Regions from separate parts of the Salipaludibacillus sp. CF4.18 genome, predicted to be linked through region 2. Evidence: riboswitches for the same ligand, from Rfam matches in the RefSeq annotation. Region 2 holds a riboswitch; the other holds the start of a gene.
What was found. A riboswitch is a leader RNA that binds a small molecule or an ion and turns the genes downstream of it on or off. The one in region 2 is predicted to bind S-adenosylmethionine.
Positions count from the first base shown of each region.

Region 1 (11,146 bases), on a different contig from region 2:
TACTCTTTTAACTAAACGATCATCTTCAGCGTCTCTTTTTCGCATGATTTCATCTCTTGTGCCTGTCCCTTTCTTAAGTCCTGCTGGAACACGATAAGTCGGTATGACCCGATGTAAAAGATTTGCTACGAGTTTTTTACTGAACGGAGTTTTATTGTATAAACCAAAACAAGGAGAAGATAGAATTACAAGACTTGGCAAATTTGCTGCTGGCATTTCCATCAGTACCCTAGTTGAAATTAATCCTCCCATGCTGTGCCCTAAAAGTATCACTGGTAGATCATATTCTCTTGCTTTCTTTAACCATGTATTTACTGTTTCTATGTATTCATGAAAATTCTTGATGTGTCCTCTAGGTCCTTGAGTTACACCTTGTCCTGGCAGATCTCCCATTAAAACGTGATATCCCGCGTGATTCAATTGGCTAATGATCCACTTGTAACGTGCATGATACTCCCCTGCACCATGAACAATAACAAACACACCTTTCACTAGATCACCTTGGAACTCCCATTTCCACATCTCGATCCCTCCATAAAATTTACTTCCCTGTATTTTCCCCTCTGATCTGTTTGATAGTCAAGTAATAGGGTATCAGTAGTCCAGTGAAAATGTCAGAATTATTCCTTTCATGAGCCTACGTTTGATACACTAGCAGTATAAACTTCAAATAAGGAGAGTGACCTATATTGGCTATATATCCGTATAAAGAACAGTGGCCTGTCATTAATGAGAGTGCCTACATAGCTGACAATGTTGTGATTACCGGGGACGTAACAATCCATGAGAAGGCAAGCATTTGGTTTAACACTGTCATTCGTGGTGATGTTGCTCCAACAATTATAGAAAAGGGAGTAAATGTTCAAGATAATAGTACACTTCACCAAAGCCCTAACAACCCATTAATATTAAAAGAAGGCGTAACGATTGGCCACCAGTGCGTATTGCATAGCTGCGTGATTGAAAAGAATGCCTTAATTGGCATGGGCTCGATTATTTTAGATAATGCGGAAATTGGGGAGGATGCTTTTATCGGCGCCGGCAGCCTTGTGCCACCGGGTAAAAAAATTCCGCCAAGAACATTAGCACTTGGACGTCCAGCGAAAGTTGTCCGAGATTTAACAAGCGAGGATATCGCTGAGATGAAGCGAATTCGCGAAGGTTATGTAGAAAAAGGCCAATATTACAAATCACTCCAGAAGAATGTATAGTGAATATAAGCAGTTAAGAAAAACGCGTAACGTCTTTTAATAAATACAGCGTGATCTTTTAGCCACCCCCGAGTAGCACCTACGAAGTGTGTGTAGTGCTACTCGGGGGTGGTTTTCCCTTGACAAGCGTGGCTTAAAGATAGCTGTCAACGTTATAAATTATCTCGCAAAAAAGGGTGACTCCATAGGTCTTTATTACCTATGGAGTCACCCTTTATCCTATTTTATTGACTAGCTAACTCTAAAGCTTGTTCACTTAGCAAGTTGGCTTTATCTGTTTGTTCCCACGGTAACTCAATATCGGTTCTACCGAAATGACCGTATGCTGCCGTTTGCTTGTAAATCGGGCGACGTAAGTCCAACATTTTTATAATTCCAGCGGGGCGCAGGTCAAAATTCTTCCTTACGACTTCCACTAAAACATCTTCGCTTACTTTTCCAGTATCAAATGTTTCAATAGCAATGGAAACTGGCTGTGCAACTCCGATTGCATAAGCTACTTGGACTTCACAACGATCCGCTAAACCAGAGGCAACGATGTTTTTCGCTACATATCTAGCCGCATAAGCACCGGATCGATCTACTTTCGTAGCGTCTTTTCCAGAGAATGCTCCTCCACCGTGACGAGCATATCCTCCATAAGTATCTACAATGATTTTACGTCCTGTAAGTCCTGCATCACCTTGAGGCCCACCAATGACAAATCGACCAGTTGGGTTAATAAAGTATTTTGTATTTTCATCTAATAATTCCTCAGGGACAATAAAATCGATAACTTCCTTCTTCAAATCTTTTTTGATTTGAGCTAACTCAATTTCAGGATGATGTTGAGTAGAAATGACAATCGTATCAACCCGAATTGGATTTTGATCCTCACCGTATTCCACCGTTACTTGAACTTTACCGTCAGGACGCAAGTAATCAATGATTTTTTCCTTACGTACTTCCGCTAAACGACGCGCAAGCTTATGTGATAAAGAAATTGGCAATGGCATTAACTCAGGCGTTTGATTATCTGCATAACCAAACATTAATCCTTGGTCTCCAGCTCCTATTTCTTCAATTTCTTCGTCGGACATTTGCCCTTCTCGAGCTTCGTATGATTTATCCACACCTAAAGCGATATCAGCTGATTGTTCATCAATCGACGTCAATACAGCACACGTTTCAAAATCAAAACCATATTTGGCTTTTGTATAACCAATTCCTTTAATCGTTTCTCGGACTACTTTTGGTATATCCACATACGTAGATGTAGAAATTTCTCCTGCTACTAACACTAATCCAGTGTTCACAGAAGTCTCACAAGCTACTCGAGCATTTGGATCCTTCTTCATAATTTCATCTAAAATAGAATCCGAAATTTGATCACAAATCTTATCCGGATGCCCTTCTGTTACTGATTCTGATGTAAATAAACGCGTTTTCCCTACCACAATACGTACCTCCTTGGTATCATCCATCCTATTTTTAGGATGTGCTTCATCATCTACGGTACTCGTTCTCCCAGCAGAATGGTCCAATCCAATGATCTCAAAAAAATATAAAAAAACCCTTTCCAATAGAGGAAAAGGTTACGTTCCATCCGCCTTTAACCTCTTATCGACCAAGACATACGGTTAGATATGTCTTGCAGGTTAGCACCGTTCACCTTTTTACAGTGGTGATGGTTGCTGGGCTTCGTCGGGCCTGTCCCTCCGCCTACTCAGGATAAGAGTATCCGTTCGCAAAAATAATACCGTAAATTTAATCGTCTGTCAACTGCAAATGTCGATTTATCACGTAAATTAGGTAGTGCCGCACAAGTCTATAGCAAATAGAAATGGTGTTATTGCTAGTTTATACGAGATAATGAACCGGTTGGGTAAATAATCCATTTCCGTACATATTTAAGTAACAATGCCCTCTATCCTGACCTCCATTCAACCCTAGATACGATTATTTCAGAGGGAAACAAAATCATTTGATCCCCCCACCCGTTCATTTACAATTATAAGAAAAACTTACCATGTTTTGTTTTTTCCTCTCTTAATCTTTCCTCCCCACTGTTCATATCAACTTGCGATTCCGTGTGATCATTTCGTCTGCGCCTTGAAATAATAATGGTAATAAAAAAAATGTGAATAGTCATTTTCTTGTCTCCTCGTTTAAACTCATCTCTTTCTGTCTGATTTAAGTTTATCGAAAATGCCGCTTTCTCTAAACGATCTCTAGTCTGTTTCTGTCTCCTACCCAAGTCTGATCTTTTTCTCATTCCTTCGCACACATCCGCCCATTCACACATACGTTATCTAATCAAATAACTATAGATTTATGAAGGAGGAGCATCATGTCTCGTTTTAAAAAATTATTGTTACTATTGTGTTTACCGGTAGCTATACTTACAGCTTGTGGTCAGGAAGAAGAGTTAAAGGAAGTAAAATTGGCAGAGGTTACACGGTCCATTTTCTATGCACCTCAATACGTAGCAATTTCTGAAGGGTTTTTCGAAGAGGAAGGATTAGATGTTGAACTAACAACCACATGGGGTGGAGATACAACGATGACAACATTGCTGTCTGATGGTGCCGATGTCGCACTAGTAGGAGCGGAAACATCCATCTACGTCTATGCCCAAGAAGCAAATGACCCACCGATTAACTTTGCTCAACTGACACGAACAGACGGTACGTTTCTTGTCTCTCGTGAACCTGTTGAAGACTTTGAATGGGAAGATTTAAAAGGAAGTACATTCCTAGGTCAAAGAAAAGGCGGCATGCCGCAAATGGTTGGAGAATACGTGCTGAAACAGCATGATATCGATCCGCATAACGATCTTGAACTCATTCAAAACATCGACTTCGCGAACATCACCTCCGCCTTCGCTTCCGGAACAGGTGATTATGTGCAACTATTTGAGCCTCAAGCGACACTTCTTCAAGAAGAAGGAGTTGGCCATATTATTGAATCGTTTGGTACCGAATCTGGTGAGGTTCCATATACTGTTTATATGGCAAAGCAAAGTTTTATCAATAAAGACCCGGAAACTATGGAGAAATTTACTCGAGCTATTTACAAAGCTCAACAATGGATCAATGAGGAAGATCCTTCTACTGTTGCCGAATCCATCGAACCATTTTTTGAAGATACTTCTTTAGAAATCATTGAACAAGTGTTCATCAATTACAACGAACAAGGATCCTATGCACCTTCTCCATTAGTGAACGAAGAAGGATGGAATAACCTTCAGTCAATTATGGATGAAGCTGGCGAATTACCGGAAGAAGTACCTTATGATGAATTGGTGAATCGAGAATTCGCTGACCAGATCATGTCAGAATAATGGAAGTTAAGAGAGGAGAATATCATGGCTATATTAGAATTGCAGGATGTAGAAAAAACATTCTTTTCCTTGGAAACAATGACAACTGCCATTGAAAATATTAATTTAACGATTGAAAAAGGAGAGTTTATTTCTTTTATTGGTCCTAGTGGCTGTGGTAAAACAACTCTCCTCTCTCTTGTTTCCGGATTAATCCTTCCAACGAAAGGTCAAATCATCTTGGATGGAGTCCCAATAGAAAAACCTACTCCTGAAACGGGGTATATGCTTCAGCAAGACTATCTGTTTCCCTGGTTATCCATTGAAGAAAATATATTACTTGGACTAAAAATATTAGATAAAACATCTAAAGAAGAAAAAGAACGCCCCATCAAATTGCTGGAACAGCTCGGTTTATTAGATAAACTAAAAAACTATCCTTATGAGCTCTCCGGGGGCATGAGACAACGTGTGGCATTAGTCCGCATGTTGTCTACTGACCCGGAGCTTCTTCTATTAGATGAACCTTTCTCCGCTTTAGACTATCAATCAAAACTAAAATTAGAGGATCTTGTTTTTTCGACCATTCGTGCCCATAAAAAAACAGCTATTCTTGTTACACATGATATTGGAGAGGCGATTGCGATGAGTGATCGAATTATTTTATTAGCTGGTAGACCAGGAAGAATTCAAAATGAATTTATTATTCCAAAACAGCTTTCGCAGGAACTCCCCTTTAAAGTACGAACAAGTGACACGTTTAACTCCTTATTCCAAAAAATCTGGAAGGAGATGGAATCCAGTGAAGAATCATCGTAAAGAAATGCTCCAAGAATATAAAAAGAAAGAAAAAAAGAAAAGAGGATGGATAAAACTATCGCAACTAACTATTCTAGTTTCATTTTTCCTTGCCTGGGAAGTGACAACTGCTTTACGCTGGCTGGATCCTCTTCTTTTCAGTTCGCCGTCCCGTGTCTGGGCCTTGTTTTTGGATCGGATACAAGATGGCAGCTTATTTCTCCATACATCTGTCACCCTGTTTGAAACCGTGTTAGGGTTCATTTTAGGCACAGGTGTCGGTATCATTATCGCTGCTCTTCTTTGGTGGTCACCGTTTCTTTCGAGGGTGTTAGATCCCTATTTAGTGATCTTGAATTCCATGCCTAAGGTAGCACTGGGACCTATCTTAATCGTAGGACTGGGACCTGGATTTACGTCGATTATTTTCATGGGGGCTTTAATCTCAGTCATTATTACCACGATGGTTATCTATAGTGCTTTTAAAGGAGTAGATGATAACTACTTAAAAGTCATTCAAAGCTTTGGGGCAACAAAATTTCAATCCTTTTCGACAGTAATTTTCCCTGCCTGTTATCCAACGATGATTTCTACCTTGAAAGTAAATGTTGGCCTTTCCTGGGTTGGCGTAATAGTAGGTGAATTTCTAGTTTCGCAGCAAGGATTAGGCTACATGATCATTTATGGCTTCCAGGTTTTCAATTTCACATTGGTAATGTTATCACTCGTCATTATTGCTATACTTGCTACGTGTATGTATCAAGGGGTTGAACTCATAGAAAAAAAACTCATCCGTCACCATTAAAAGCTAAGTGACGATGAGTTTTACTGTTCTAACGTATGATTTTCATGCAAAAAGCGTTTATTTACTTCATCAAGACTTAGCTCAAGAACATCATCCTTCATAATAAAACTATACTGATGATTATGACGGACATTACCTGGAATTTGCTTAAGTAGTTTAGGGCCCTTCGTCTCGAAATAATTTTTTTTGGAAATAAGTTCGCTAACACTCGCAAAATAAACATTTTTAATGACAGTTTCACTTTTCCCAAGCACTTTGTACTGTCCAATATAATACAAATCTTCCACTACTCCACCAGTCTCTTCAAATACCTCACGCTTAGCTGCAGTCTCGGCATCCTCTCCCGGTTCTACTTTTCCACCTGGGAATTCAAGTCCCCGAGAAGGATGAATCGTGAGAAGCCAGCTGCCTTTATATCTGGCAACAACCCAAACATGCTTTGGGTCTCCGGAAAAAGGATGATTGGCAGTGGAAAAGTTTACTGTATTGTTATAATAATCTTGAAATGATATGTGATTGGTCAACATCTTTCCCCTCCAACAAAACCTTACTTATTCTTATGTTAAGTTTAGTCAACATATCGAATTTTGTCTAATAGACCGCTTTGTAATTTTATGTACCAGTTGAAGAACCACGCAGAAAGTTTTTGGTCTGTGGAAGCTGAAACGTGCCTGTGGAATGCGTCCACCAGTACAGCATATTCGAGCTCTTTCCGTTCGAACTGAGGCAACAATGTATAAGAAAACAACCTTAAGTAAATAAGATCCTGTCCAACTTGTCCTATTATATCTTTCCCCTCTTCACACCCATTAAAACACGCCATTCGAAATTGATTTAATAAGACTTCACTCTATTTCTTACTAGTATCTACTCCTCTAAGAGGCAAAAACAAAAGAGACCATTCCTGGCCTCTTTTAGAATTTTATACTTATTTTTCATCATTAGTTACTTTTCGAGCTTCCTTCTTCATATCATCAATAGGATCTGTAACGTCTTTTGTTAGTTCCCTTGTAGATTTCTTGAATTCTCTTAGTGTTTCTCCTGCAGCTCTTCCAATCTCAGGAAGCTTGCTTGGACCAAAAATAACGAGAGCGACAACCAAAATAAGTATTAAACCCGGCATGCCTATGTTTGCCATATAACTTCACCTCTTATTTTTCATTATACATTCTTCAGTGCTAAATTTCCATACAGAGTTTGTTCAAAAAGGTTTGTGCAATGGCTACACACGCCGCGTTGCTTAGAGGATTTTTAAAAAGGCAAAAAAACCTTCTTTTTGAACATCCTCATATAGAAAATATCCATTTATTTATCCCGCTCTATCTAAACTGAATCTCATAATTTTTTATTTCTAGTTCCTCAAGGCTTACTCTTTTGGCTTTTAACCCAGGAATAATCTTCAGGATTATTCATATTAAAAAACAACTTTTCAATTTCTTTTTCGGAATAACCAGCTTTAAGAAATTCTTCTTCAGTGACAAACCTTGAATTTATCTGATTAAACACGTCTCGTAAACGCAATTTATTCTCTTTCAAGCTTTGTTCAATAGTCGGTAAGACACGTCGATGATACAAAGCCATTAACGGTTGTGCTCTCCCATTAATTAAAGGAATGACAGCATCACACGCAGTTTGTTTCAAGCTATGAAGCAGTACCTCAACAATCTTCTCCTCAAAAAAAGGAAGATCGCAAGCGACAATTAAATTCCAGGAGTGCCTTGAGGCTGCTAATCCAGCCTCAAGTCCCGCAAGTGGTCCCCTGTCCTTTTCATTGTCTGTTACTATCTGAACATCCGGAAATTCATATGTTTCCTTGTCATTTGTCACAAGAATGACTTCATCAACGATGTTTAATAGTCGCTCCAATAGTCTCACTATCGTCTGTTCACCATTAACTGTCAGCAAAGCTTTATTCGTTCCCATTCTGCTTGACTTTCCACCAGCCAAAATTATTCCCGCAATTTCCATAAACATACCACCTTGCCATAACCATTATATGTCTTTGCCAAAACCTTCTTCTTGAGCGACAAAATCTAAATGTAGCGTTTCAAGATCGAGAAGGGCAGCAGATTTTACTTCTGTTTGATCTATCATTGTAATAAGTTTCAAGTAATTATTGCAAGTACGGCATACTTCGATTTTTGCTCGGTTATCTTCTAAAATACTTATATAAAAAAGGTTTCCTTTTCTGTCATCGCCACAGTGAACACAAGATACCTTATGTTGCTTCCATTGCGTTTCACAACGTGAGCAACATAAATACTTCTGTTCATTGCTAGCCAGCTTCGCTAAACGATGTGGTTCCCCACAACAAGGGCATGTGCCCATCACGTCAAATTCATTGATGAAGGACTGAGACAATACAGCAACCCCTTGCATAAATGGCCGTAGCGCATGTTCAGCTAAAAATTGAGGAAGCCATGGAGACAGTTGTTTTTTTTCAGCTAATCCTTGGAAATATTCCGTGTTAAAGGTGATTGCATGTTTAATCCACGAGTAAACATCTTCCTCTGTTAGATTCGTTGTTAAGCGGTTTAATTCCTCTTTCAACTCATTTTGATGAGAAATTAAAATAGTTTCGACTTTTTTTACTGCCATCAAATACAGACCAGCTGGAACTGGCGTATATTTAAGTTGTGATAGTACCGGCAGTCCTGCATTTAAATCTTCTCGTCTAATAGTGAAGTCCATGCTCAAAACTATCGAATTGCAAAGTTGTTTCTGATGAACGGATAACTGTTTTTGTAATTCCATGTATTCTTCAGATACAACATTCGGATTCATCAAACACCTCCTATAAGAGAAGCACTATTACGCAAAATCTGGAAATATTAAAATCTTCTCTCTCTTCTTATTATAATATCTAAAGGCCCTGAAAAAAGTAAATTTTACTTTATCAGAGCCTTTCTTTTTACATTATCACAATCATCCACAAATACAATCCGGTTAGCGTAATAAACAGTGTAGGGATAGTCAGGATAATTCCGACTTTAAAATAGTATCCCCAAGAAATCTTTACTCCTTTTAAAGCCAAAACATGAAGCCATAGCAATGTAGCTAACGAGCCAATTGGGGTAATTTTTGGACCTAGGTCTGATCCTATGATATTTGCATAAATAAAGGCATCTTTCATGGAACCCGTAATGGTGGCGTCTTGTATCGCTAGAGCGTTAATCATCACTGTAGGCATGTTATTCATGATTGAAGAAAGAATGGCCGCAATGAATCCCATCGAAATGGTTCCGATGAACATTCCTTGATCTGCCGCTCCTTCTAATACAACTGCTAATACATCTGTTAACCCGACGTTTCTAAGTCCATAAACAACGACATACATGCCAATCGAAAAGACAACAATCGCCCATGGTGCACCTTTCATAACGACTTTAGTATTTACAGCGGGGCTTTTTCTCGCCATAAGTAAAAAGAATATGGCTATCGTACCGGCAACTAACGATACTGGAAAAGTCGTTGGCTCTCCAGAGATCGGACCTGTTATAGTGATAAACTCACTAATAAAATATCCAGTTAGCAATAAACCTAATACGTACCATGATAACTTGAACATTTTAGGATCTTTAATAGCCTCTTTAGGTTCTCTTAGCATTGTCATGTCATAGTTCTTTGGAATGCTCTTACGAAAATAAAGATAAAGTACAAGAATACTTGCTCCTAATGCAAAAAAGTTCGGTACAATCATGTAGGACGCGTATTCCACAAATCCAATTTCAAAAAAATCAGCAGAAACGATATTCACTAGATTACTTACTATTAACGGAAGTGAGGTAGTATCTGCAATAAAACCACTTGCCATGATAAACGGTAATATCATCGCATCTTTGAATTTCAATGCTCTTACCATTGCTAAAACGATCGGTGTTAATATTAAAGCTGCTCCATCGTTTGCAAAAAAAGCAGCAACCACTGCTCCAAGAAGCGAAACGAGTATGAACATCTTTATGCCGTTACCTTTCGCAACTCGTGCCATGTGCAAGGCGGCCCATTCAAAAAATCCGATTTCATCGAGAATAAGGGAAATAATAATAATGGCGATAAATGTAAGCGTAGCGTTCCATACAATCCCCGTCACTTCCCCGACATCCTGAAAAGAAACAACCCCTGCTAAGAGGGCAAGAATCGCGCCTATTGACGCTGACCACCCTATGGAAAGCCCTTTAGGCTGCCATATAACCAGCACGAGGGTGAATATAAATATTGCAGAAGCAAGAATAATAGCTGTCATAATGTCCACGTCTCCCTTTATTAAGTTTATCCCTGTTCATTATATTAGCAATCCTTTATATAATCAACTGTTTATATACAAAAGTATTTTTGATTTTACTACTAGTACAAATTAAAGGGTCTCCTTGTATTTTTAATTAATTAACTAAAAAAATACTATAGTTGGATGAAAGGTAGTTCAAAATATATTCACATGAGAAATAACTCTGAATCATGGTCATAAAAGTAGTTTCTAATGATAACTACATAAGCCTTTATGCCTGTAAGTATGTATTTTCTTCTATAGTTGAGGTATACATATAATCATCATGGTATAATGAAATCACTTTATTTTTTCTTTTAAGAAGGGTTGATTGTTAACAGGCAATTATTCAAACTTATCGCCATCACTTCTTATGAAGCTTATTTTATAATAGAGATGATTAACAGAAATTATGAGGTGAATATATGCACAAGAATAAGGTTATTATTTTAGCAATTGGAACGGTGATCCTGATTGCTCTTTCCATTGCCATGTTTTATCTGGAAGGACAGGGTCCAAACAGTATTTCAGACACAGGACCAGAAGTGTCTCAATCAGGAAATGAGGAGAACCAAGAAACATCTGAACAAGAAAGCACTTCCTCAACTCCGGAGGGGAACATTAATCAGGGGGATGATACAGGACAGGTAACTGATAATACGATTGAAGGAGAAGGACAAGACACATTACGAAGGTATGCTAAAGAGTCAATAAGTGAATCTAATTTCACTTCAGAGTCAAGCAACCTTACGCAAGAATCCCTGCTA
Region 1 is NZ_JBIMEV010000005.1:52,486-63,631, reverse strand. It holds gene ACHABW_RS05240 (alpha/beta fold hydrolase) at 1-522, opposite strand, end outside; gene ACHABW_RS05235 (gamma carbonic anhydrase) at 690-1,211, shown strand; gene metK (methionine adenosyltransferase) at 1,436-2,647, opposite strand; SAM riboswitch class I at 2,808-2,928, opposite strand; gene ACHABW_RS05225 (YrzI family small protein) at 3,202-3,465, opposite strand; gene ACHABW_RS05220 (ABC transporter substrate-binding protein) at 3,541-4,533, shown strand; gene ACHABW_RS05215 (ABC transporter ATP-binding protein) at 4,558-5,331, shown strand; gene ACHABW_RS05210 (ABC transporter permease) at 5,336-6,115, shown strand; gene ytkD (RNA deprotection pyrophosphohydrolase) at 6,136-6,642, opposite strand; gene ACHABW_RS05200 (twin-arginine translocase TatA/TatE family subunit) at 7,044-7,253, opposite strand; gene mobA (molybdenum cofactor guanylyltransferase) at 7,475-8,083, opposite strand; gene ACHABW_RS05190 (formate dehydrogenase accessory protein FdhE) at 8,108-8,899, opposite strand; gene ACHABW_RS05185 (arsenic transporter) at 9,027-10,358, opposite strand; gene ACHABW_RS05180 (hypothetical protein) at 10,805-11,146, shown strand, end outside.
Region 1: it holds a riboswitch for S-adenosylmethionine, as region 2 does, so the genes downstream of both, metK (methionine adenosyltransferase) here and ACHABW_RS14270 (homoserine dehydrogenase) in region 2, are expected to answer to the same signal.

Region 2 (11,146 bases):
TACTGCATCCGCTGCTGTGTTTTCGGTTCACCGACAAGACTTAAAAATGCCTCTCTTTCAATGTCTAATAAGTATTGTTCATCTACCATTGTTCCTTTAGGAAGACGTCCCCCTGCCAAAACAAACGCTAGTTTATCGGCAATTTTCAAATCATGGTCGGAAATCATTCCGCCGAATTTCATTGTTTTTGCCCCTAGTAACATTGTTCCATAACCCGTTTCACCAACAACTGGAATCTTCTTACGCTTAGGTGGCTGATATCCTTGATTGAACAGGTGCAACGCTTTTCCTTTTGCATCATAAAGCAAGTGATCTCCATTAATGCTTATTCCGTCTTGTTCACGGATAAACCCAAGTCCTTCTGCTTCCTGTGCACTCGTACTCACCTTAGCCATCGCAATTGTTTCGAAAACTTGGTTTGCAATGGCTTGATGGTCAATTTGAGCACCTTCTGGCAGACTTTCTATTTTACGGAGGTAAAGTTCCTTGTTTCCACCGCCGCCTGGTATAAGACCCACACCTACTTCTACGAGACCCATGTATGTTTCAGCGGAAGCCTGGATACTTGCTGATGGTAAACAAATCTCTGTTCCGCCTCCTAGAGTCATCGCAAACGGTGCAGTAACAACTGGTCTCCCCGAGTATCTGATTTTTGCCATCGACTTTTGGAACTGGCGAATAACCAAATCTATTTCAAGAAAGTTCATATCTTGCGCTTCCATTAAAATCATCATCAAATTAGCGCCAACACAGAAGTTTTTACCTTGATTATTAATAACGAGTCCTTTATAGTTCGATTCTACTTCCTCAATCGATTTATTAATCATTTGCATCACATCAAGCCCAATGGAATTATTTGGTGATGTAAATTCCAGGCATGCAATATCATCCCCAAGATCAACCAAGGACGCACCAGCATTTTTCATAATGACATGATCATTATCTTTTAACGCTTTGATGTTTATCACTTTTTTATTCATCGCTGTTTTCTTATAATCCCCATCGTGGTAATAGCTGTCATGCGCTTGATAAAAAGAAGTGAATCCTTTTTCTAACATCTCTTCTATCCATGCCGGTATCTTATCGCCTTCTTCTTTCATTCGAGCAACGGATTTCTCAAGACCAATAGCATCCCAGGTTTCAAAGGGCCCTAATTCCCAACCGAATCCCCATTTCATGGCTTGATCTACATCAATAATGGTCTCCGCGACCTCCGAAAGCTTTTCAGCAGAATAAAGTAGTGTTGCCTTAAGGACATTCCAGACAAGTTCTCCTGCTCGATCATCCGCATAGATAAGCGCTTTCATTTTTGCTGAGCGACCTTTTGCTTGTTTGCTCTGTTGAACGGAGGCAGCCTTCAGTTTTTTCCCTTCCACATAATCCATTGTCTCAAGGTCCAGTTCTAATATTTCACTGCCTTTATCTGTCTTTTTCTTATAATAAAAGCCTTTGCCAGTTTTGCTTCCCAGCATCTTCTTTTCAGCCATTTCTTTCATAAAAGCGGGAGGATCAAATACTTTCTTCTCATCCCCGTCTACTTGATCATAAACATTTTTCGCTACATGTAAAAACGTATCAAGACCAACGACGTCCAATGTTCTGAAAGTTGCACTCTTCGGACGTCCTAAAGCAGGACCGGTTACAGAATCAACTTCTCCAATGGAATAACCTCGCTCCACCATTTCCCTTACTGTTACGAGCAAGCCATAAGTACCGATTCTGTTTGCAATAAAGTTTGGTGTATCCTTGGCTTCCACGACTCCTTTTCCGAGTGTCTCTTCCCCAAATTGCTTCATAAACTTAACTACTTCATCTGATGTATCCTTTGTTCGAATCACTTCTAACAATTTCAAATAACGGGGTGGGTTAAAGAAGTGCGTTCCAAGAAAATGACTCTTGAAATCATCAGATCTACCCTCGGCCATCGCTTCTACAGAAATTCCGGATGTATTAGAACTTACAATTGAACCTGGTTTACGGTGTTCATCTACTTGCGCAAATACCCTCTGTTTAATCTCAAGGTTTTCAACAACTACCTCAACAATCCAATCAACTTCCGCCAAACGATTCATATCATCTTGCATGTTCCCCGCTTCAATAAATTCGATATTTTCTTTTTTTGCAAGCGGTGCTGGTTTTTGCTTCAAAAGTTTTTTTATCGATTCTGAAGCTAGTCTATTTCGAACAATTTTATCCTCTAACGTAAGCCCTTTTTTCTGTTCCATTTCATTTAGCTCTCTTGGCACTATGTCCAATAATATCGTTGGAATGCCAACATTTGCGAGATGCGCTGCAATACCTGAACCCATGACTCCTGATCCTAAAACTGCAACTTTACCGATTCTTTTCAGCATGAAGTACCTCCTTCTCCCTATCTTGAATGAATACTCATTCATTTTTAAGGCAAAAAATATGGCGCCTATAATTGCGCTTTTTTTATTCTCAACTATCTACACCTATAACTATATATAATTTTCACCTGATACGCAATAGAATTAACAAAAAATTTTAATTTCGTATTCAACTAATTTTTTTCATTTGTTGATATTAGGAATATCTCCTCATCTATTGTGAAAACTAACTTAGGTAACAACGTCAACGAATATTAGCAGATAAGGAGGAATGTTAGATGCAACAACAACCAATGAACCAACAGGGGCAATCCATGTCGCAGCCACCACAAGTACTTACGGATAAAGATCTTCTCTACATTAGTGACATGCTGTCGTGGAACCTTATGGCTATGAAAAAGGCTAATGATATGTCACAAAATTGTTCTGATCAACAAGTTTCTCAATCGTTGGATACTGCTGGAAGAATGCATCAGCAACATTATCAGACATTACTTTCTCATTTACAGAATAATTCTAATCCACAAGGAACATCAACTCTACAATAATTATTAGAAAGGAGTGTTTATATGGATCAGCAAACAAATAAAATTTCAAACCCGCCTACACAAGTACCAAAAACACCTCAAATGAATGCTCGCGACTATGCTAACGACATGCTGTCTACCGAAAAATATATGACAGACGCGTATGCGACAGCACTTAACGAAGCAAGTCACGAAGCGTTATACTTAGACATTGAAAAAGCCTTTCTAGATTCACAGCGATGTCAGAGGGAATTATTTAACTTGATGTTTGAGAAAGGCTGGTATAGCTTTGAAAAAGCAGATACCCAAAAAATAGATCAAGCTTTTCAACAATTCTCAGGCTATAGCAGTCAATTCCCCTACCAACAATAAAAAATTGCTTTATATCATCGAAGGTTGTTTGAAAGAATTACCGCTCCCTTTCCGTGGATGATCCGCGAGCCTCCTCGATCAAAAAAACGATCTGCGGGGTCTCGCTTGGATCATTCTTCCACAGGAGTCTCGCGGATTCTTCCAAACAACAATTTTTTATAAAGGCAGTTTCGAAACGTTATTGTTTCTGAACTATGAAAAGAATAAATACAACCTTGTTGAAGGGCTGTCTTTGTAGACTTTCATTATTTAAAAAATAACTCGAAAGAGCGAAGGCGGCGACTCCTACGGGAAAAGCAATAGCTGAAGACCCCGGAGGACGACGGTTTTTGTCCGAGGAGGCTGAAGCATTGCCCGTGGAAAGCGTCCGCCTAGAGAGGATTCGAGTCCTCTGTTAAAAAGATACAACAATCTCTAAAAAAACATGAATCCTATAAAAAAACTGAGCCGGTATATTGCCCGACTCAGTTTTTTTATTTTATTATGAACTTCTCTTCATGAAACCTGTATAACGTCGTTCGATTAATTGACTTTCGATGCGTTTCATTGTGTCTAAAGCAACCCCAACAACGATGAGAAGGCCTGTCCCACCAACTTGAACAGATGGTGGAAGTCCTGCGAAATTACCAAACAGGAGAGGCAACACAGCAACCGCCGCTAAAAATAATGACCCTACAAATGTTAAACGGTAAAGAATCCGGATAATGAATTTCTCCGTAGTTTTTCCGGGTCTAATACCTGGGATAAAGCCATTTTGTTTTTGTAAATTTGCTGCCATTTGTTCAGGATTCATTTGAACAAACGTATAAAAATAAGCAAATGCAATGATAAGCGCGGCATAGACAATCATTCCGATTGCATTTGTATAATCAAATGTCTCAACTATCCATCTGGCAGTTGCACTTCCCTCACCAAAAAAGTTCGCTACTGTCGGCGGGAAAATGAATAAAGACATTGCAAAAATAACAGGAATGACTCCAGCCGTATTTACTTTTAAAGGAAGATGAGAGGACTGGCCACCTGATGGTTTACCTCCAGGCGTTATTTTTTTCGCATATTGAATAGGAACCTTTCGTTCTGCTTGCTGAACGAAAATAATACCAACAATAATCGCCAAAATAGCTAGTAGAATAAGTACTACTGTAATAATATTCAGAAACAATTGATCGCCAACATCCGTAAAATACATGCTGTACAATTGATTAACTCCTCCAGGTATACCTGAAGCAATACCAGCAAAAATCATGATGGAAATACCATTTCCAACACCATTAGCGGTAATCTGCTCCCCTAACCAAAGAAGAAATGCCGTTCCAGCAGTTAATATGACTGCTATGAGTAAATACGTTGAAATCGTTGGATCCGGTACCAATCCTGGCATAATATTATTAAAGCCAATGGACATCCCTAAAGCTTGAATAAAAGCAATTCCTATCGTTCCGTATCGAGTAACCTGGGCCAGCTTCTTTCGACCGGATTCACCTTCTTTTGCCCACTCTGCGAAAAGCGGTACAACATCCATTCTAAGTAGCTGCACGATAATCGATGCCGTGATATAAGGCATGATTCCTGTGGCAAAAATAGAAAAATTCTCTAAGGCGCCTCCGCCAAATTGGTTTAAGAATCCCAATGCAGCAAGGCCTTCAAAATTAAGAACGTCGGCATTTACACCTGGTGCTGGTATGTGAGCGCCAATTCTAAAAAAAAGAAGAATCGATAGTGTAAAAAAGATTTTGTTACGCAAATCACTAATACTCATCATGTTCTTAATTACTCTAAACATAAATATACACCTCAACCCTATAAATTATGTATAACTTCCTATTAAAGAATACCACAATAATCAGAAAAATAGAGCATTTTTTTGAAAGCCCTTACTTTTATATTATTTTTATACCGTACCTTTAATATAAAGGAAGCTTTTAAGGGCCCAATTAGTCGAAAGAGACTTTCTTGGACCCTTCACATAAAAAACTTTTACTTCCAGTATTTAGGACACTTTTGTTTGAGCTATAGAAAGTGGAAAGACTTCTGTATGATCTCCGGAAAGAGGATAGGCTACTACCGTATCATTTAAGCAAGTGAATAATTCTTCTATGGCTTTATTGTCTCCGGTTATGACAATCCCTTCACGCCCATCCACTCTTGATACTTTAGAAATATAATTCACTGTAAACTGATTTTCTAACTGCGGTCCAAGTTTTTCTCCGGTTAAAAGCCATGCTTTCAGCGGTTCAACAACACTATCATCCTCAGAATGAGATAAAATCATTTTTTCGAATTCGATTCCGGATACCGGTTCTTCTTCACTTGTACCTGTCCAGAAATTTATCAAATCCTCGACAACGGCACTTGCTGTAGGAAACTTACCTGCTCCCGGACCTTGAAAAAGCAAGGAACCTACGATGTTCCCTTGAACGTGAATGCCATTGTTGACACCCTCTACCCCATACAAAGCGTGATCAGATAGCACAAATCTTGGCTCTACACATGCCGATACTTTGTCCTTACTTTTTTCTAATGAAGCAACGTGTTTAATTCGTCCACCGAAAGTTTCTGCAATTAATAAGTCATTCACGTTTACACCTCGGACTCCCTTTGGTTTTTCAGTCTGCCAATTCGGAGCGACACCGTATATCCAATGACTTAAAATCTGTGTTTTAAAATACGCATCCCATCCGTCCACATCTTTATCAGGGACTGCTTCCGCGTACCCATGAGCTTGCGCTTCTTCTAGTGCAGTCTCAAAGGAAGTCCCTTCTTTACGCATTTTAGTTAGAATAAAGTTTGACGTGCCGTTTAGAATACCTTCAACTTTTTCTAAAACATTTGATTTTAAGGTATGACGAATACTCGTTAAGATTGGGATTCCGCCTGCCACTGCTGCCTCGAAAAATAACCGGCAATGATTACTTCTAGCCAGCGTCAACAATTCTTCCCCATATTTAGCCACCAGCTCTTTATTAGCCGTTATCACGGAAACCCCTTGCTGTAATAAAGCTTTCACATATGGATAAGCGATCTCAGCGTCAGGGGAAGCTTCTACAACCACATCTAAATCTTCACGATCGATAATCGCTTGAAAATTATCTGTGACTTCTGTGTTATCGCCTAGTTCTCTTACCTTACTAGCATCTTTCACTAAAACAACCGGAATACTATAAGGACCGCCAATTAGCCTTTCCAACTTGTTTCTTTGCTCTATCAGAGTTTCATAAACCCCACTTCCAACAGTTCCGAACCCTATGATTGCTAGTTTTTTCACAGCTTTGCTCATGTGAATATTCCCTCCCAATGTTGAATTGTATACATCTCTATTTAAAAATGAGAAAGATACAATACATAATTTTCTTCATAAAACAGTGTTTGTTTACATAAATAAAATAAATGTCGTACACGCTAATTTCTCGAATCAAAATAATTCTACGTAAATTAATAAAACTCCCTATCAATTTAATGAAGGGAGTTTGGAAGATGCGTAACTTAAAAAACAATTACATTTCCTCATCTCCCAAAGCATTCTAATAAGAATCCCTTGCAGGAATTAGCACCTTGTATTTAAAGACATCACACATTCATGCGTCTTCATACCGGTTGCTGGGTTTCATAGGGCCAGTCCCTCCACCACTCATGATAAGTTGAATATTTGAAGTTGTAAGAATACTTTATCACTCTAGTGTATGCTTGTCAAAAGCAATTTTAATGGTTGCATTTCCACGCAACGCGCAACGCAATCATTTTAGCACCTTACCTGTTCATTTCACTACCTAACGCACTCATTTCAGCACCTCACCCATTCATTTCCAAGCCCAACACAATCATTTGCCCAACTACCAAACCAATTTTAACGCACAAAAAAAGAGGCTGCGATGATTCACAGCCTCTACCTCTTTTTTACAATTTATCTAGATCCAAATCAGTTACTGCACCTTTAGCAGATGATGAAACTAATTTTGCATACTTGGCTAGAATACCATGCTTATACTTTAAAGCAGGCTGTGTCCAAGCCGCTTTTCTGCGTCCTAGTTCTTCATTCGTAATTTTAAAGTTTACTTCTTGCGTCTCGCTATCAATCGTAACGATATCTCCATTTTGCAGCAATCCGATTGGACCTCCTACAAAGGCTTCCGGAGCAATATGACCAATAACAAACCCGTGCGATCCACCTGAGAAGCGACCATCTGTCATAAGTGCGACTTTACCGTTAAGACCTCTACCAACGATCATCGCTGTAATAGAAAGCATTTCTGGCATACCAGGGCCGCCTTTTGGACCTACGTTACGAATAACAAGAACGTCTCCAGCTTGAATTTCGTTCGCTTCAATGGCAGTAGTAGCATCTGCTTCACTGTCATAAACTTTCGCCGGTCCTTCAAAACGACTAATTTTTTGACCGGACATTTTAGCTACTGCCCCTTCTGGAGCAAGGTTTCCACGTAATACAACAAGCGGACCGTCTGGTTTAATAGGATTATCAAACGGACGGATGATAACTTGTCCTTCTTTAAGCGCAGGAGCTTCCGCTAAGTTTTCTGCAATCGTCTTGCCTGTTACAGTTAAGCAATCACCGTGAAGTAGACCGTGCTCAAGCAATAATTTCATGACAGCTGGAACTCCTCCAACCTCATAAAGATCTTGCATGACATATTTTCCACTTGGCTTTAGGTCGGCAAGGTGAGGAACATTCTTTCGGACTCTTTCAAAATCATCCAATTCCAATTTAACGCCCGCTGAATGAGCCATTGCAGTTAAATGTAATAACGCATTTGTAGAACCACCAAGTGCCATAACTACGGTAATAGCATTTTCAAAAGCTTCTTTTGTCATGATATCTCTAGGATAGATATCTTTTTCAAGTAATTGAACGACCAATTCTCCAGCTTGTAAACATTCTTGCTTCTTGTAATCATTTATTGCAGGTGTAGAGGAAGATCCCGGAATACTCATTCCTAAAGCTTCTACTGCGGATGCCATCGTGTTCGCAGTGTACATGCCGCCACAGGCTCCTGCCCCTGGACATGCACTACATTCCACTTTATGAAGCTCTTCATCGTCAATTAATCCTGATTGATGTTTTCCGACTGCTTCAAAAGAAGAAACGATATCGATGTCTTCTCCGTTATGTTTCCCTGGCTGAATAGTTCCACCATATACATAAACTGACGGTAGATTTAATCTTCCCATTGCCATTACACAGGCTGGCGTTGTTTTATCACAACCACCGATAGCTACGATGCCATCCAATCGTTCTGCTCCAACTACTGTCTCAATTGAATCTGCGATAACTTCTCTACTCGGAAGCGAATAGTTCATTCCTTCATGACCCATTGCAATTCCGTCAGCAACAGTAATCGTATTGAAAATCATCGGAGCGCCTCCTCCATCGGAAGCACCTGTCTTGGCATGACGAGCCAACTCATCAATATGTACATTACATGGCGTTACCTCACTCCATGTACTAGCAATGCCAATCATAGGTTTTTTGAAATCTTCGTCTGTAAAACCGACTGCTCGAAGCATAGATCGGTTCGGCATTCTATTCACGCCTTCACTTATTACTTTACTTCGTATCCGTAAATCCTTTTTCTCACTCATTATTTCCACCCTTTCAATATGTTTCAAACCATTGTTAGATTATCTTTTCTATATTCATTATCATACGCATTTCAGCACATCAACGCAATGAGTTTTCTGAAAACAATTTTAATTTTGACAGAATTATGTCCTTTTAGATCACCAACAACAAGCTTATTGCCATGACAGCCATTCCTGACATGAGTCCATAAATAGGAAGATGTGTTTCATCATACTTTTTTGCAGCTGGTAATAATTCATCAAGTGAAATGAAAATCATGATACCCGCAACCCCGGCAAAAATGATACCGAAAAGGACATCATTCAAGAAAGGCATCAGTATTAAAAAAGCTACTATCGCTCCGAGCGGCTCAGCTAAGCCAGATAAAAAGGACAATTTAAATGCTTTTTTCTTATCGCCGGTAGCATAATAAATCGGGACTGAAATTGCGACACCTTCAGGGATATTATGAATGGCAATCGCTATTGCTATTGCTACCCCTAATCCAGGATCCTGCAAGGCAGCGGTGAATGTTGCTATCCCTTCAGGAAAGTTATGGATGGCAATCGCTAACGCCGTAAATGTCCCCATTTTTAAAAGATCCGCGTTATCCGCTGGCAGTGTCCGTGTACTCATTTCTTCCACTTTCTTTACTTCATGAGGATTCCCTTGCTTCGGGATTAATTGATCAATAATTGCAATGACGATCATTCCGCCAAAAAAACCGGCTACGGTCGCCCAACTTCCAGGCTGTTCCCCCAACGCACCGACAAGCGATTCCCTCGCTTTAAAAAAGATTTCCACCATTGAAACATAAATCATTACCCCTGCTGAAAACCCGAGAGTAAATGATAAAAATTTTGTATTTGTTCTTTTCGCAAAAAAGGCAAGTAAGCTGCCAATTCCCGTTGCTAGACCGGCCACTAGCGTTAGTCCAAGTGCAAATAATACATCGCCGTCCATCTTATTTCCTCCATTAACTTTATTTTCGTTAAAACTCTAATCTATATCTTACATTTTTAACGTCTATAAGAAAAGGATGTTTCTACATCCTCCTACAGTCTATGATAGTTACCTTGCTTTTCGCTACTCTCAATTTTTAAAATGCTCCTATTTATGTATTTATAGTGTTCACTTCTGAATTATGACACAATATAAGAAAAAGGAGGTAAATTTATGACTGAATCAGTTTTAGGCTACTTACAAGACAATCGTGAACGACTCCTGAAAAGGCTCGAGGAGTTTCTAGCCATTCCTAGTATAAGCACAGACAAGACAAATCTGGATGATGTTCGTAAAGCCGGACAATTTGTCGCAGATTACTTAATTGAAATTGGCTTTAACAAAGTTGAATTAAAAGAAACTGCCGGTCATCCTCTTGTTTATGCAGAGTGGTTGGAAGTAAAAGATGCACCAACAGCCTTGTTTTACGGGCATTATGATGTCCAACCTGCAGATCCACTTGAATTATGGGATAGTGAGCCATTCGCACCCGAAATTCGGGATGGGAAAATATTTGCACGAGGGGCAAGTGACGATAAAGGGCAAGTATTTATGCAACTGGCTGTTTTTGAAGCCTTCATGAAAACAACGGGAAGCCTTCCACTAAATATCAAAGTTTGCATAGAAGGGGAAGAAGAAACTGGAAGTGAAAATCTCTATCCGCATCTAAAAGAAAATAAACAAATGTTCGATGCTGATTTTGCGATGATATCTGATTCCGGTATGGTTGAAAAAGGTCAACCAACGATACTTTATGGGCTCAAAGGTTTTACTGGTCTGGAAGTTACCGTCCAAGGACCAAATCGTGATCTTCACTCAGGATTGTATGGCGGCGCCGTGAAAAACCCTGCAATGGCACTCAGTCACTTGCTAGCCTCGTTGAAGGATGAGGATGAATACGTCACAGTACCTGGTTTTTATCATGGTGTCGAAGAATTATCCGCCCACGAGCGACAACTTATGAACGAAGCTCCAGGAGAAGATTATCCATCATCACTTGGAATCCCGGAAACGACACCAGAAAAAGGTTTTACAGCAAAGGAACATACAATGGCTCGTCCAACACTTGAGATAAATGGACTGTATAGTGGCTACCAAGGTCCAGGAACGAAAACGATTATACCCTCGACTGCCACAGCAAAAATCACATGCCGTTTGGTGCCTGGACAAGATCCAGAAGAAGTTCAAGAGTTGCTCACAAATCACCTTCTGAACGCTTGTCCAAAAGGAGTCACTGTTTCGGTTCAAAAAGAAGCTTTGTCAGCAAAAGCATATAAAGTCGATCCAAACCATCCACTTTTAAAGAAAGCTGCTGAAAG
Region 2 is NZ_JBIMEV010000023.1:3,789-14,934, reverse strand. It holds gene ACHABW_RS14290 (3-hydroxyacyl-CoA dehydrogenase NAD-binding domain-containing protein) at 1-2,354, opposite strand, end outside; gene ACHABW_RS14285 (hypothetical protein) at 2,630-2,899, shown strand; gene ACHABW_RS14280 (spore coat protein) at 2,921-3,250, shown strand; gene secY (preprotein translocase subunit SecY) at 3,732-5,033, opposite strand; gene ACHABW_RS14270 (homoserine dehydrogenase) at 5,241-6,527, opposite strand; SAM riboswitch class I at 6,752-6,890, opposite strand; gene ilvD (dihydroxy-acid dehydratase) at 7,145-8,845, opposite strand; gene zupT (zinc transporter ZupT) at 8,979-9,788, opposite strand; gene ACHABW_RS14255 (dipeptidase) at 10,002-11,146, shown strand, end outside.